One region of the Lysinibacillus sp. HST-98 genome, then DNA from elsewhere that is predicted to be linked to it. Evidence: predicted binding sites of a transcription regulator. Region 1 holds the regulator's gene; each other region holds the start of a gene.
What was found. The regulator LexA, encoded in region 1, represses DNA repair genes until DNA is damaged. The targets are predictions, from matches to a motif close to CGAACATATGTTCG.
Positions count from the first base shown of each region.

Region 2: a site for LexA is predicted at 2,315-2,328, ahead of uvrB (excinuclease ABC subunit UvrB). Genes of this name have one in related genera too.
Region 3: a site for LexA is predicted at 1,772-1,785, ahead of recA (recombinase RecA). Genes of this name have one in related genera too.
Region 4: a site for LexA is predicted at 1,954-1,967, ahead of JIN86_RS03735 (carbohydrate kinase). Genes of this name have one in related genera too.

Region 1 is NZ_JAENHX010000002.1:358,350-362,570, reverse strand. It holds gene JIN86_RS07475 (hypothetical protein) at 1-215, shown strand, start outside; gene JIN86_RS07470 (prepilin peptidase) at 280-1,032, shown strand; gene JIN86_RS07465 (gamma-glutamyl-gamma-aminobutyrate hydrolase family protein) at 1,066-1,788, shown strand; gene lexA (transcriptional repressor LexA) at 1,896-2,513, opposite strand; gene yneA (cell division suppressor protein YneA) at 2,680-2,994, shown strand; gene JIN86_RS07450 (YneB family resolvase-like protein) at 2,991-3,656, shown strand; gene def (peptide deformylase) at 3,686-4,221, opposite strand, start outside.
Region 2 is NZ_JAENHX010000004.1:57,437-61,657, forward strand. It holds gene uvrA (excinuclease ABC subunit UvrA) at 1-254, opposite strand, end outside; gene uvrB (excinuclease ABC subunit UvrB) at 262-2,241, opposite strand; gene JIN86_RS11245 (IDEAL domain-containing protein) at 2,755-3,003, opposite strand; gene JIN86_RS11250 (competence protein ComK) at 3,231-3,740, shown strand; one part of gene prfB (peptide chain release factor 2) at 3,784-4,221, opposite strand, start outside.
Region 3 is NZ_JAENHX010000002.1:459,420-463,640, forward strand. It holds gene rny (ribonuclease Y) at 1-109, opposite strand, end outside; gene recA (recombinase RecA) at 625-1,689, opposite strand; gene JIN86_RS07930 (competence/damage-inducible protein A) at 1,851-3,110, opposite strand; gene pgsA (CDP-diacylglycerol--glycerol-3-phosphate 3-phosphatidyltransferase) at 3,128-3,706, opposite strand; gene JIN86_RS07940 (helix-turn-helix domain-containing protein) at 3,754-4,221, opposite strand, start outside.
Region 4 is NZ_JAENHX010000001.1:739,516-743,736, forward strand. It holds gene JIN86_RS03730 (pseudouridine-5'-phosphate glycosidase) at 1-825, opposite strand, end outside; gene JIN86_RS03735 (carbohydrate kinase) at 830-1,921, opposite strand; gene JIN86_RS03740 (MFS transporter) at 2,036-3,286, opposite strand; gene JIN86_RS03745 (MarR family winged helix-turn-helix transcriptional regulator) at 3,471-3,929, shown strand; gene JIN86_RS03750 (adenine phosphoribosyltransferase) at 3,968-4,221, opposite strand, start outside.

The DNA of each region.
Region 1 (4,221 bases):
TAAAGCTTGTTACTTTTATATTAGAGGTGGGTGCGCTTGATTTTAATTCTCTTGAAAGCTTTTTACAGGAGGTTGAACAATTAGAGCGTGTCATGAAAACCGATAAGATTGAATTTAAATTGCCTGGAGAGCAGGCACAGCTTGAGAAAGATGCAGATCTTACGTTAAAGGCAACAGTGCAAGTGACAACGTTCTATTACGAAGAACAACAATAACTTTATTGATAGGCGCACCATACTGCATTTGTATGGGCGCCTATTGGTTTAGGAGGACATAAAATTGGAAATGGCTTATACGATCTTTATTTTTTTATTTGGACTTGTCTTTGGCTCTTTTTATAATGTAGTTGGCTTACGTGTACCACAGAAGGAGTCGATTGTACATCCTCCTTCACATTGTCCAAAATGTCAGAGACGACTGACGGCGCTTGATTTAGTACCAGTTTTGTCTTATGTATTGTTAGGAGGAAAATGTCGTGGTTGTGGCAATAAAATTTCTTGGGTTTACCCAGTCATAGAATTAATGACAGGTGTATTATTTGCCTTTGCTTATGGGCAGTTAGGCTGGGGCATAGAATTGATAGTAGCCCTCTTTTTTATCTCCTTATTAGTTATTATCGTTGTATCAGATTTAGCCTATATGCTAATTCCAGATAAGGTGTTAGTATTCTTTTTACCTTTGCTAGCTATTGGACGAGTGCTGTCACCATTAACACCGTGGTGGGACTCTCTTGTGGGTGCTGTGGTTGGTTTTGGCATATTATATATCATTGCTGTGCTATCGAACGGTGGCATGGGTGGAGGCGATATTAAATTATTCTTTTTAATTGGTCTCGTTCTGGGTACGATTGATACACTGTTAACGCTATTTTTAGCTGCAGTGATTGGTATGATTGTCGGGATTACCATGTTATCGAAAAACAAACAGGGGAGAAAAACACCCATTCCGTTTGGGCCATCTATTGCATTGGCCGCAGTTATTGTTTATTTCTATGGCGATCGATTAATCAATTGGTATCTAGGCTTTTGGTAATTGTTCAATTTTCAGGAATATGGAGGGAAGCAAGTGAAACCGATTATTGGTATTACAGCCTTTGTTGAGGATGATTTATCCTCTCGATTAAATGTGGCTTACAGCAAAAGCATCATTGAAGCTGGTGGAATTCCATTGATTATTCCAATTGGGGTAGAAGAAGAGGCAGCACAGATTTTAGCCCTTACAGACGGTTTATTATTATCTGGTGGTTATGATGTGCACCCATTTCTATTCGGGGCTGAGCCTTCATTAAAGCTTGGGAAAATTCACCCCGCGCGAGATACGGTCGAGTTAGCATTAATTGAAGCCGCATTCCAACGGAAGATGCCTATTTTCGGGATCTGTCGAGGAATTCAAATGCTAAATGTTGCTTTAGGTGGTACCTTATATCAGGATATTGATAGTGATCATTTTAGCACTAAATTACTTCAACATATGCAACAATCAGGTCGAGCTGTAGCTACCCATTCTGTACAGATTATTGCTGACAATCTATTAGCGACTATCGTTGAACAAGAGAAGATAGCAGTGAATTCATTTCATCATCAAGCGGTGAATGTGTTAGCAGAAAAATTAAAAGTAGCAGCAAAATCCAGCGACGGTATTATCGAAGCGGTAGTTCATGAGGAGATGCCATTTTGCTTGGCTGTTCAGTGGCATCCTGAGGAACTAGCCATAGCAGGAGATGAGAGTGCCCAAAAGCTATTTTCAGCCTTTGTGGAAGCGAGCATAAAATTTAAGAAGGAAGCTTAGAAGAGGCATTGTACAAAGAATCCAATCGGATGTGGATTCTTTTTTTGCGTAAAAAAGAGGATACATGCTCTTAAAAGGAACATAATCCTCAAAACCTGCTTTAATCGTTAATGTACACGTCTGTAAAGACCTACAACTTGTCCTAAAATAGAAACTTGATCCACAATAATAGGTTCCATAGAAGAATTTTCAGGCTGTAAACGGAAATGGTTTTTCTCTTTAAAGAAACGTTTTACAGTTGCTTCATCTTCAGCTGTCATAGCTACAACAATATCCCCATTATTAGCTGTTGCCTTTTGTTTTACAATGACTAAATCTCCATCTAAAATCCCAGCTTCAATCATTGATTCTCCCATAATTTCTAGCATGAACAATTGATCTTCACTTGTGCCGTACGTATCGGGTAATGGGAAGTATTCTTCAATGTTTTCAATTGCTGTAATTGGAGAACCAGCTGTAACCTTCCCGACAAGTGGAACATGGATCACCTGTTGCTTTTGGATGGATTCTTCAGGCTCTAAAATTTCAATTGCACGTGGCTTTGTTGGATCTCGACGAATAAAGCCTTTTTGTTCTAATCGAGCTAAATGTCCATGAACAGTTGAACTGGAAGCAAGTCCAACTGCTTCACCAATTTCGCGTACTGATGGTGGATATCCTTTAGCTCGTACCTCTTCCTTAATGAAAGCTAAAATGTCCTCTTGTCTTTTCGAAACTTTTTTCATGAGTGCTCACCTCTTTTTTTCTAAAATCATCTTCTTATTTGATAGTATAACAGAATGCGAACACGTATGCAAACATAGGTTCGAAAAGTGTTTGACAAAAACGTTTGTTCGCTTTATTATGGGAACATACATTCCGAACAAACATTCTTAAAAAGGGGTAATGATTATGACATGGTTTAAGAAAAACACACATATCTCAATTTTAATAGGAGCTTGTTTATTATTTGCAGCATACCTTTACATTACAGATCCAGGAAAAGTTAGTTACGCAGAAATTGAAATTGAACATGGGGATAGCTTGTGGTCGTTAGCCGAGCAATATCGTGGTAAAATGAGTACTGATGATTGGATAAAGCTTGTAAAAACTGAAAATGAACTAGCAGATATTAAAATTGTAGCGGGAAAATCTCTAGTTATTCCTGTTGTGAGTGATCAAGCCAGTCCCATCAATACTATCGAAATTGCGAGAAATGAACAATGATAAATAATCAACTATCGGCTGTTGTCTATTGTCGCGTAAGCACTGAAAAAGAAACACAAAGCTCCTCATTAGAGCGCCAGCAGGAAGAGTTGCTGCGCTATGCTAAAGAGCAAGGCTATGCGGTGAAGGGCGTGTTTAAAGATCAACATAGTGGCTATGATGTAGAACGTGAAGGCTTACTAGAAATGCTTGATTTTATAAAAGACAAGAACATTAATGCTCTTTTTGTCCAAGATGAAACTCGTTTAGGACGAGGCAATGCAAGGATGGCTGTATTACATTTATTACAAAAGTCAGCAACTGATGTTTTTTCTATGCGTGATGCAGGCCCAGTCCAATTAAATGAAATGGATACGATGCTGCTTGAAATTTTAGCAATCGTAGAGGAATATCAGCGTAGAATCCATAATGCTAAAATTCGACGAGGTATGCGACGTGCTGTAGAAAATGGTTATCGTCCAGAAAATAATTTATCGAACCGAGGTAATCCTCAGGGGCAGGAGCGAAAAGATCTACCTGTAGAGGAAATTGTGAAGCTACGCAAACGTGGATTTACCTTTGAAGAAATTTCTATAACGCTTAGAGGGTTAGGCTTTGAGGTAAGTAAGGCGACTGTACATCGTCGTTTCCAAGAGCACCAAGAAAGATTAGCAGGAAAGTAATATTCCTGCTAATTTTTTTCTGTAAAAAACTACTGAATGGAAGAAAAGCTTTCGATAATAACATGATTAGGCAGTTGGAAAGGGTGCTCTTTATTTATTCGGTCATAAAACATGATGCCATTTAAATGATCGATTTCATGCTGTACAACGATGGCCCCATAGCCCTGTAACTGTACAATGCTTTCATGTCCATCGATGTCGTAAGCTTTGACTTTAATTCTCTCATATCTCGGTACAAAACCAGGGACAGGTCGATTTACAGATAGACAGCCTTCTCCCTCCGGAAGATAAATCATATTAAGGGAATGACTGATTATTTTAGGGTTAATCAGCATCATTTCTTGGTCATCAAAGAGTACAGCAAACATGCGTTTATTTACGCCAATTTGATTAGCAGAGAGTCCACTTCCAGGGCGAAGTTTATATTTTTTTGCTAGCGTTGGATTTTGGCTATTTTTCAGATATTGTAGCATGGCTAGGAGGGTATTACGGTCCACAGTGGTCACGGGTATCGGCACTTCTTGAGTTTGTTTTCTTAAAATTGTCGAGTGTTCTTTCACGAAGT
Region 2 (4,221 bases), on a different contig from region 1:
ATAGCAGGGGATAAACCTTCTATCGCATCGACATCTGGCTTATCCATTTGTCCAAGAAATTGACGGGCATACGCGGAAAGGGACTCAACGTAACGACGCTGGCCCTCCGCATAAATTGTGTCAAATGCTAGAGAAGACTTTCCAGAGCCCGATAATCCTGTTAAAACGACTAATTGGTCACGCGGAATTGTGACATTAATATTTTTTAAATTATGAGCACGTGCACCTTGCACGACGATTTCAGTATTTTTCACAAGTCATTCACCCTTCTACCTTCAATTCAAATATTGTATCTCGTAACTCAGCCGCACGTTCAAAATCAAGCGCTTTTGCTGCTTCCTTCATTTCGACTTCTAGAGAAGCCACAAGCTGTTCTCTTTCCGCCTTTGTCAGCTTTTTGCCTTTTGTTGCCTTTGTTACATAGGATTCCTCTTCTTCTGCTACTTGTGTTGCACGAATCACATCTGGGATTTTCTTAATGATCGTTTGAGGTGTTATACCATGCTCCTCGTTATAAGCCATTTGTAAAGCACGACGACGTTTCGTTTCATCAATCGCCTTTTTCATCGAGTCTGTTACATGGTCTGCATACATAATGACATGACCATTCGCATTACGAGCAGCACGACCAATAGTTTGAATCAAAGAACGCTCTGAACGTAAAAATCCTTCTTTATCAGCATCTAGAATCGCCACAAGGGACACCTCAGGAATATCAAGACCTTCACGCAATAAATTAATACCAATTAGCACATCATACGTTCCTTTGCGTAGCTCACGGATAATTTCAATACGCTCTAGTGTCTTAATTTCTGAATGTAGGTATTCTACTTTTAAGCCCATTTCCTTCAAGTAGGCCGATAAATCCTCGGACATTTTCTTCGTTAGCGTTGTCACTAAAACTCGCTCATCACGCGCAATTCGATCTTGTATTTCATCAATTAAATTATCGATTTGCCCTTCAATAGGACGTACGTCGATTAATGGATCTAATAATCCAGTTGGTCGGATAATTTGCTCTACCATTTCTGGTGTATGCTCCAGCTCATATGGACCAGGTGTGGCTGATACATAAATTGCTTGATGTACACGGTTTTCATACTCTTCAAAACGCAAAGGACGGTTATCAAGTGCTGATGGCAAGCGGAAGCCGTGTTCTACGAGCACACCTTTACGCGCTTGGTCACCATTGTACATTCCTCGAACCTGTGGAAGAGTTACGTGACTTTCATCAACCACAAGTAAAAAATCTTCTGGGAAGTAATCTAGCAACGTATATGGAGTAGCACCTGCTTCACGCAATGTTAAATGACGTGAATAGTTTTCAATCCCAGAGCAAAAGCCCATTTCACGCATCATCTCTAAGTCATAACGTGTACGTTGTTCTAAACGTTGTGCCTCTAGTAATTTATCTTCTGCACGTAATAATGCAAGTCGTTCCTCTAATTCTTTTTCTATATTTTCAATCGCTTTACGCATTTTCTCTTCTCGTGTAACGAAGTGGGATGCTGGGAAAATAGCAACATGCTCTCTATCCGATAAAATCTCTCCCGTTAGTGCATCTACCTCACGAATGCGATCGATTTCATCACCAAAAAATTCCACACGAATACAATGCTCATCACGAGAGGCTGGGAAGATTTCCACTACATCTCCACGTACCCGAAATGTTCCGCGAGTAAAACTAACATCATTTCGCTCATACTGAACGTCCACAAGCTTGCGTAAAAGCTGATTACGTTCAATTTCCATACCTGTACGAATGGAAACAACCATTTCTCGATATTCTTCGGGAGAACCTAAACCATAAATGCAGGACACAGATGCAATAATAATGACATCCTCACGCTCAAACAATGCAGAAGTAGCAGAGTGACGCAGCTTATCAATTTCATCGTTAATGCTAGAGTCTTTTTCTATATAGGTATCTGTCTGCGGTACATAAGCTTCTGGTTGGTAGTAATCATAGTAGCTGACAAAATATTCAACGGCGTTATTCGGGAAGAATTCTTTGAATTCACTATACAACTGGCCAGCTAGTGTTTTATTGTGTGCCATGATTAGTGTTGGTTTTTTGACTTGCTGGATGACATTCGAAATGGTAAACGTCTTACCTGTTCCAGTAGCACCAAGCAATGTTTGATGACGTTTGCCTGCTTTCACACCCTCCACTAATTCCGCAATGGCCTGTGGCTGATCCCCGTTAGGCTGATATGGCGCTTGTAAATCAAATGTTTGCACTCATGTCCCCGTCCTTTCCTTCCAATTTGTACATATATTTTAGCATAGCAATATTAAAATTTCGAACATTTAACGAACGAATGTTTGTAAAATTTTTTTTCATCTCTAAAATTTTTATTACATAACAATACGGTCAATTTAACTTATTACTCTTATAATAGCCGTTTTATTAGGTTTTCAAGCTTCATCGATGGATGAGATTTCCTGTTTTGCTTTATGTGCAGCTCACACTCTCTCACGAGCCGGGCTCTGTACTTTTGGAGCGGCTCTCCTTCTTTTATGAGCAGGGTCACTTCCCTTTGGAGCGGCTCTCTTCTTTTTATGAGCGGACTCTACTTTATCGGAGCGGCACTCACTTTTTTATAAACAGCGTCTCAAACTTTTTAAATGACTTTCCCCATTCTATAAGCAAAACCACTTTTTCTAACCAAAACATACACTCCTCACATCCAATGCAACTATTTTCAAAATCAAAAAAATCCCACTCTCCAATAGATATGGAGAGCGGGTTGGTCAATATGATTCATCTTCTGTTTGCTGTAAGGAAGTTAGTTCGGATGCGTATTGATAAAATGCGTTTTCATCTTTTTCATCAAGTGCTCTATCAATCAGAACCATGAGCTGCTCTTGCCGATGCATACGCTGGATACGATTTAAAAATAAATCTAAATAAATCTCGTTTAATAATTTCTCTGCCTCATCAACTTTTTTCGACTGACCAACGGCTTTCAGAAAATCTGTATACGAATAATATTTATCCAACGATCTCACCTCGATCCTTTTCTAAATTATATGAAAATTGAAATTAAAAAGCAATGCTTACGATTCGAAAATATCTTGGATTAGCTATTAATCAATTGATATTTAGAGCAAATTCTCTAAGCATTTCGTTCTTTTCTGAACGATTTTCAACTATTTCATCGAATTTAAGAAAGTCATATTCTGTTTTACACTACCGTTATCACTAGAAAAAAGGAGGCACTCCCTATATGACAACAAACTTTGTAAACGGCTACTTAATGTCATTCAATACTTATTTGCTGCAACCCATTCAGCATGACTCCAAAGTCTTCACGCATGTGATTGATAAGCATAATGAGCTGATTGTTACACGCAAACCGATGCATGTCCTTCGAAAATCCTGTCTCTCATTAGGATCAACTTATGAAGCCGCAAAACAATCGGCTAAACGTTTTTTCGGCAATCAACACAAGCTACCAATCGTCGTGGCCTTTGATTATGGTTATCCCTGTATTTTTCTTCCAACTTATTCACCCAGCTCCATTCACAATATATGGATAGGGCTTCATGCAATTATTAATATTACACCTAGTGAAATGGGGTGTATTGTAACATTAAAAAATAATAAACAAATCGAACTACCTATCCGATATGCATCCATTAGTAAACAATTTCTTAACGCTTCTATGCTGTATAAATACTACATGAGTGAACGTAAACAGCTTAGTCAAGATGCACCCTATCATCCACCCTTTTAACAAAAATTCCCCAAGAGCATCTCACTCTTGGGGAATCTGGGTATTAATTTATTTTTGAACGTAAATAGGCATTAATAAATGGATCTAAATCGCCATCCATTACTGCACCCACATTACCTGTTTCTTCATTTGTACGATGATCCTTCACCATCGAGTATGGGTGGAAGACATACGAACGAATTTGGGAGCCCCAGCCTATTTCTTTTTGCTCACCGCGTATTTCATCTAATTGCGCCTGCTGTTTATCAAGTTCTAATTGATATAGTTTCCCTTTTAACATCGTCATCGCTTTTTCACGGTTTTTAATCTGTGAACGCTCAGCTTGACATTGTACGATCGTACCAGTAGGAATATGCGTAATACGAACGGCAGAATCTGTCGTATTAATATGCTGACCACCTGCACCTGTTGCACGATACGTATCAATTTTTAAATCCTCTGTACGAATATCGATTTCAATATTGTCGTCAAACTCTGGCAT
Region 3 (4,221 bases), 100 kb from region 1:
GTTTAGCACCAGTGATTTTTGAGTCATTCACTTTTTTCATGTAGATATAGCTAACAGCGGCACCAACGATGAGTCCAAGCAAAGCGGAGATGATAGTAATTCCATCCATATGAACACCTCCTCTTGCTATTTGGGTATTACAGTTTCAGTCGGCGCATACATCTATGTCGCCTTAGCTAAAATGCACCAGATTTTGGGAGAATTTATGCAAAACCCGTTTCATTGGCCAAAGGCATTATCTTCATCCAGTAGGCGTTTAGACATCCATTTTAAAGGATATTTCACTATAAAACATTTGCTAAATGAGGATAAAATGTACTGCCTATTTAAAGTCATAATTCAGAAATTATACATATTTAATTGTATAGCTAGCCTCAAGCTCTGTCAAGGATAGTCAGGCGTCTGTTCGCCATCTAAGCCAAAAAAAGTAAGTCCTATCCATTCAGTGAATTTTTTCCCTATTACTATTTCACTAGAAACTTTTTCATGTTCAATACAATTAATAAAAAAACAGTACATAAGAAATAAACACATAGCCTCTCTCTTATTATGTGTAAAAATTTAAGAATATAGACAAAAAAATGCATTGCCCCCTCAATAAAGTGGGAACAATGCAATCATTAATTATTCTTCTTCCAGAAGTAACATTAATTCTTCATCCATCTCTTCTTCATCATCATGGGCAGCAATTGTATAAGAAGAAGCCGCAATACCATAAGAAGCTCGGATTTTATTTGCTATGTCTTCTAGGACAGCAGTATTTTCTTTTAAATACTGTTTAGCATTTTCTCGTCCTTGACCTAAGCGCTCATCGCCATATGCATACCAAGAACCGCTTTTTTGCACAATGTCTAATTCCACGCCTAAATCGACTGTCTCGCCTTCTTTAGAAATCCCTTCTCCATACATAATATCTACTTCAGCTGTACGGAATGGTGGTGCTACTTTATTTTTTACAATTTTAATTTTAGTACGGTTACCAACAATATCATTACCTTGCTTAATAGCTTCTGCGCGACGCACTTCTAAACGGACAGAGCTGTAGAATTTAAGCGCACGTCCACCTGGTGTTGTTTCTGGATTACCAAACATGACACCAATTTTTTCACGAATTTGGTTAATGAAAATAGCAATCGTTTTTGATTTATTAATCGCACCTGAAAGTTTACGTAAAGCTTGAGACATTAGACGAGCTTGTAAGCCGACATGAGAGTCACCCATATCCCCTTCAATTTCAGCTTTTGGCACTAAGGCAGCAACCGAGTCAATAACAATAATATCAATAGCTCCACTACGCACTAATGCTTCTGCAATTTCAAGTGCTTGCTCACCTGTGTCGGGCTGTGATAATAATAGCTCATCAATATTCACACCTAATTTTTGAGCATAGATTGGATCTAATGCATGCTCCGCATCGATAAATGCTGCTTGTCCACCTGATGCCTGTACTTCAGCAATGGCATGTAGAGCAACTGTTGTTTTACCAGACGATTCGGGACCGTATACTTCAATAATACGTCCACGTGGATATCCACCCACTCCTAATGCAGCATCAAGTGCTAGTGACCCACTTGAAGATGTTGCAATTTCTAAATCGGTTTTTTCACCAAGTTTCATGATGGAACCTTTACCAAAATTCTTCTCAATTTGTTTTAGAGCCTGTTCTAAGGCTGCTTTACGATCACTCATTCATTTTCCTCCTTCGAAAACTGTTCACTGTTTTTATCTATCTCTACTATACTTGTTTTTGAGAAAACGCGCAAGAAAAAAGCGAACATTTATTCGTTTTTTCTTCAAAATAAAAATTTGGATAGTTTTCCTCTACCCAAATTCCTATGTTTTACTCTATTTTAATAACGTTTTGTGTAGCCACGTTCTTCTAAAAGCTGCATTAAATAATGGCATGTAAATTTCACCGCACGAAGTCGATTCGTATTACGCATGCCTGATAAATGAAGTAAATATGTAAGCGGCTCCTCATCATTTATGGCAATACCAATCCAAACCGTACCTACTGGCTGATGATCATGCGCAGTGGGACCTGCTTCTCCTGTAAGGCCAATCCCAATATTTGTAGCAAATTTCTCACGAACAGCACTTGCCATTGCCGCTGCACATTCAGCACTCACAACACCATGTGTATCAATTAATTCTTGTGAAATGCCTAGCTGTTTTACTTTCGCATCTGCTGCATAGGTAACAACGCCTCCTATAAGCGCATTGCCTACCCCAGGAATTTCCGCAAGCTCAGATTGAAATAAACCAGCAGTTAAACTTTCTGCAGCCGCAATTGTTAGCTCATTATCCAGTAGCATTTCTACCGTTTTTGAGGCAAGGGAATCATCATCTATACCATATTGATAATCACCAACAAGGGCTTGGATTTCTGCAACCTTTGCCTTAATAAGCTGCCTAGCTTGCTGCTCTGTTGCTGCTTTAGCTGTTACGCGTAATGTTACCTCACCATCAGAAGCAAGTGGAGCAACTGTTGGATTGGTTTGTGCATCTAAAATATTTTGAACTTGTACTTCAAGCTCGGCCTCACCAATTCCATAAAATCGCATAACATGTGATGCAATGATCCCTCCATCATTAAGCATCGCAGCAAGTTTAGGTTTAGCCTCAAATTGAAACATTGGTTCTAACTCTTTTGGAGGTCCTGGTAATAACATATAAGTGCGATCATTTTTTGTGAAGATCATACCTGGAGCCATTCCATGGTGATTAGCTAATACTTCACTCCCAGCTAAAATTAATGCCTGTTTACGGTTATTTTCCGTCATTGGACGTCCTCGTTTAGCAAAAAATTGCTCAATATACGTCAATGCTACTTCATCAAACTCAAGAGAAACACCAAGATGACGTGCAATCGTTTCCTTCGTTAAATCATCTTTTGTTGGACCAAGTCCTCCCGAAAAAATAATGAGATCTGCACGAGACTCTGCCACTTCGATAGCTTGTTCTAATCGCTTTGCATTATCGCCTACTACGGTATGATAAAAAACGTTGATGCCAAGCTCGGATAGCTGGCTTGAGATAAATCTCGCATTTGTATTTGTAATTTGACCTAATAATAGTTCTGAGCCAACCGCAAGAATTTCAGCATTCATGAACCCCAAGACCTTTCTTATTTAGACTCAAGTAATACACGTCGATTTAGATAGAAATAATCCCACCCTGACCAAAGTGTAAAGAACAATGCAACATAGAGCATGATTGTATCAAATGGAATACCAACCAATGTAAAGATTGTATTGTGTAAAAGAGCAGCAGCAATCGCTACAATTTGTGCCCAAGTTTTAATTTTACCAAGCTGATTGGCAGCTACGACTTCTCCTCCACCTGCCAAAATCAAACGTAAACCCGTTACAGCAAATTCACGACTAATAATAATGATAATTACCCAAGCAGGTGCCATCTTAAGCTCGACCATTAAAATAAAGGCTGCTGAGACAAGTAACTTGTCAGCTAAGGGATCTAAAAATTTCCCAAATGTCGTTACAAGATTATACTTACGTGCGTAATAACCATCCACCCAATCGGTTGTTGAAGCAAAGATAAAAATAAGTGCACCTATAAAATGATGAATTGGCATCTCTGCACCAAAAAGTGATAATGTTCCCCAGCCAAAATCAAACATCATAACAATGACAAAGAATGGAATAAGCAAGATTCGAGAGATGGTAATTTTATTTGGAATGTTCATTTTTCTAACACCTTTCATGATGAAAGAAAGTAGTCATCATGTGATGACTACTGTTCTTTATTGAAATTGATGACGATATTTTGCGTTACAATTTGTTGTGCATACGTTAAAAGTTCGTCATTAATATAGATTTTAGCTTGCGTTGAATTACCGAGACGAATACGAACATAGTTTTGTGTTGAAGCGTCAAATTCAACTACTTCCCCAGCATTGTAGACGCGTGTATCTGTTAATATTTCTTGTTGCTGTTGATTGCGAATACCAACAAATGTTGGGCCTGATACTTCGATTTTCAGTTTCATTGTATCCGTACCTGTTAACGTATAAGATGTTGTCGCACCATCTGCTTCAACAGTACCTGCGGAAATTGTTTGCTTCATCTCTTCTGTTTGATCCGTGTCATCTTCATCAGTTGGTGTTTCTTCTGTAGAATTTTTATCTTCTTTATCATTTTTTTGTGCATCTTTATTTTCTTGTTCCTTTTTATCCTTCTCACTATCAATTGGGTTGACATT
Region 4 (4,221 bases), on a different contig from region 1:
TTCTGTTAATTCTTTAACTTTGCCAAGTAAGAATGGTGTAACGTTTTTACCTTGAATGCCATTCTCTTCTGCTTCAACTAAAGCTTTTTCAATAATGTTTGTAATAAATGCATGCTCTAATGCTTCCGCCTCAGGAATTGGATTTGCGATGACAGCGCCACCTTTTAAGCCTAATTGCCATTTCGCAGATAGCATTGCTGCAATTTCTTCTGGCGTATCTAATTGGAAGTTTACATCAAATCCACTTTGACGTGTGTAGAATGCAGGTAATTCATCCGTACCATAACCAACCACTGGCACACCTTTTGTTTCAAGATATTCTAATGTAAGACCGATGTCTAAAATAGATTTTGCACCCGCACAGATAACGGCAACATTTGTTTGTGCTAATTCTTCTAAATCAGCAGAGACATCCATTGTTGTTTCCGCACCACGGTGTACACCACCAATACCACCTGTAACAAAGATTTCAATACCAGCAAGCTCTGCACAGATCATTGTCGCTGCAACTGTTGTAGCACCTAATTTTTTCGTTGCTAGTAAGTAGCCTAAGTCACGACGTGAAGCTTTTGCAACACCTTGAGCATTACCGAACATTTCAAGCTCTTCATCTGATAGACCTATTTTAATTTTTCCATCAATTAATGCAATTGTTGCTGGGACTGCACCATTATCGCGAATAATTTGCTCAACTTCACGCGCAGTTTGCACGTTTTGTGGGTATGGCATACCGTGTGAAATAATTGTTGATTCTAATGCAACGATTGGTAGACCTTTTGCTTGTCCTGCTTTTACTTCTTCTGATAATACGATGAAATCTTTCATGTTGTTATTCCTCCATTTCATTTTTCAACAAATCTACTGATAATTCAGGTCTTACTGTATAAGGAGATGCCAATGTATTTTTTGCATTGGTTAATCCAGCATCAATACATGTCTCAAAAGATTGTCCAGTCAGCCAACTGTGTATGACAGCGCTGACAAAGGCATCTCCTGCTCCTGTCACATCTTCAATTTTGTCAATTACTTTAGCGGCAAAATGACGAGGGGCAATCGTTGTAGACGCTGCATAAACGCCCTTGCTGCCAGCCGTGATAATGACATGCTCCGCACCTAATTGTAGGAGCTGTTGTAAAGCTTTTTCATAATGGGTAGCGTTTTCAATTTTATGTCCAACAATCGTTTCTGCTTCATCTGTGTTACAAATAAACCAAGTTACGCCTTGTAATGTTTCAGGTAGTCGATTCATTTTGGGCGAAGATACTGGCACAATGACAAGTGGAATATCACGAGCAATGGCTACTTGCTGAATATACGCTACGGTTTCTTTTGGGCAGTTTAAATCCAAAATAAAACAGCCCGCGTTTACAAGCATTGTTTCATGTTTTTTCAACAAGCTAGGTAACAGAAGGTCGTAAACCTCCATATTTGCTACAGCTAGTGCTAGCTCACCTTGTTCATCCATGATGGCAGTATAAGAGCCTGTAGTAGCATCTGCAAGCTGCTCTACATAACGTAGATTCATAAAGGATTCCGAAGCCTCTTGGATCACTTGCCAATCAGCATCCTTACCTGCCGTTGTCAGTAACGTCACTTGGTGGTTTAATCTGCCTAAGTTTTCAGCAATATTTCGACCAACGCCACCTACACTAAAGGAAGAACTGGCAGGGTTAGATGTTCCAAATTGAACATTGCCCTTGACATGGAATTTTCGGTCTAAATTAGCTCCACCGATGCAAATAATTTCATTTTCTTCGGGTAATATATAAGCACGACCTACAATTTTTCCTTGCTTCGTTAAACTAGACACTAAATTAGCAAGCACAGGACGCGACAGATTCATTGCATCTGCCATTTCTTGCTGAGACATAAACGGATTCTGGCGAATTAAAGCAAGCACCGCCTGTTCTCTTTCATTCATAGCATCACCTTTTATTATATTTGTTTATATTATAAACTTTTGTTTGTGTTATGTCAAAAGATTCTTTATTAAAAAAGTTGAACCTCATCTTACGAAGGTTCAACTTATATTTGTTTATGCTTGCTGAGGTGTTTGTTTTTTAACAATGATAACGAATAAGCTGGCCATTGCACAAAACATTCCTGCAAGGAAAAAAGCCCATGTATAAGAATTAAAAAATTTATAAATTAACCCGCCACCATACGCAGCAACCGCTGCTCCTGCTTGATGTGAAGCAAATATCCAGCCGTAGATAATACTGCTTTTTTGCGTACCAAAAATTTGTCGTGTCATACTGATGGTTGGCGGCACTGTAGCAATCCAATCTAGTCCGTAAAAAATCGTGAAAATCGTTAATAAAACAAATGATCCTTGTGCGAGTGCATAAGGGAGCAATAATAGAGATGCGCCTCTTAACAGGTAATACCAAAACAATAACCACCGATTATCGAAGCGATCAGATAACCAGCCAGACGCAGTTGTACCTAATAAATTAAAAATGCCCATAAAAGAAAGAAATGATGCGGCAGTGACTAAAGGAACGCCAAAGCTAATACAATAAGAAACAAAATGAGTACCAATTAATCCGCTTGTCGATAGCCCACAAATAAAAAAGCTACCTGCTAAGAGCCAAAATGCTTTAACCTTAATCGCCTCAAGTAAACCTTTAAAAGCCATCGCTATTGGATTCTTCTTTTGCTGTATTGGTTGTTCCTCTATAGCCTCCTCTTGTCCATAAGGAGTTAACCCCATATCCTGAGGTCTATTTTTTATAAAAAGCGCAATCATGAAAAACATTATGATACTAAGGAGTAGCATTAATGTGATAGCCCATCGCCAAGAATAGTGTTCAATAATGATAGCTAGAACTGGTAATAAAATTAACTGACCCGTGGCTGTACTTGCCGTTAAAATACCAACCGCTAATCCTCTGCGTTTTACAAACCAATGATTCGCCACATATGGGCTAAGGACAGTTAAAAAGAGACTTGCTCCAAGACCAATAATGCCCCCCCAAATAATGATTAGCTGCCAGGATTCACTCATCAAAAATGTTAAAGTCATTCCTAATACTAAAGTTGCCATAGCACCTAGCATCATTTTCTTTAGGCCTATGACTTCAAGCAACGCAGCCATAAATGGTCCAGATATGCCATATAAAAACAAACTTACAGCAAAAGCTAAAGCAATGGTTGAACGATCCCAGTGAAATTCTTTTTCAAGAGGATCGATAAACACGCCAGATGATGACATTGTAATTCCTGCGACAATTATCGAGAAAAATGTGACGATTAAAATAAACCAACTATAATGAACACGCTTCACCTCAACACCTTCTTTTCTTTGATAGACTATAAAACATGTATATACATGTTTTAGTCTGCTTATTTCATTTATATGTATATACATGTATAATCATAGTAATCGTTCATAAAGCTGTCAAGAAGGAAATTCTAGTTATTGGGTGTATACTTATAATGAGTAGAATCCCCTTAAAGGAGTACTGTCGATGAAGAATCAACTTAAAAATATTGATTATACACAAATTTGTGTTTGTGCAAACCTTAGAAAAAAAACAAGGGTTGTCACACAATTATATGATAAGCTGCTACAGCCTACAGGTTTAAAAGTTACACAATATTCGATGCTTGCACATATCGACCTTCAACAAGCTGTCTCAATCAGCCGTTTAGGTGAAATTTTACAACTCGATCAAACCACTGTAACACGTAATATTAATCTATTAAAGCAACATGGCTATGTTGAATTAAAACGAGATACAAAGGATGCTCGCACAAAAAAAATTACGCTCACTGAAAAAGGATTAGAAAAGTTGCATGAAGCCGCACCTATTTGGCAAGGCATTCAAGATAGAATTATCGAGGATATTGGAACCGAAAAATACGCAGATTTCTACGATACATTGCGAACAATGCAAAAAATTATTCAAGCCTATGACGAAGTATAAAAAAAGCGCCTACAGTGTAGGGCGCTTTTTCAATGCTTTTAATATTGAATAAGTGTTTTAATATTTAAATCGCCAAGCTTTTCGCGACCATTTAATTCTAAAAGTTCAATTAGGAATGCACAGCCTACTACCTGACCACCTAATTGTTCCACTAAACGCACTGTTGCTTCAACTGTTCCACCAGTTGCTAGTAAATCATCACAGATTAAAACTTTTTGACCAGGCTTAATTGCATCATGATGCATTGTTAACGTATCTTTACCATATTCAAGACCGTAGTCTGCACTAATTA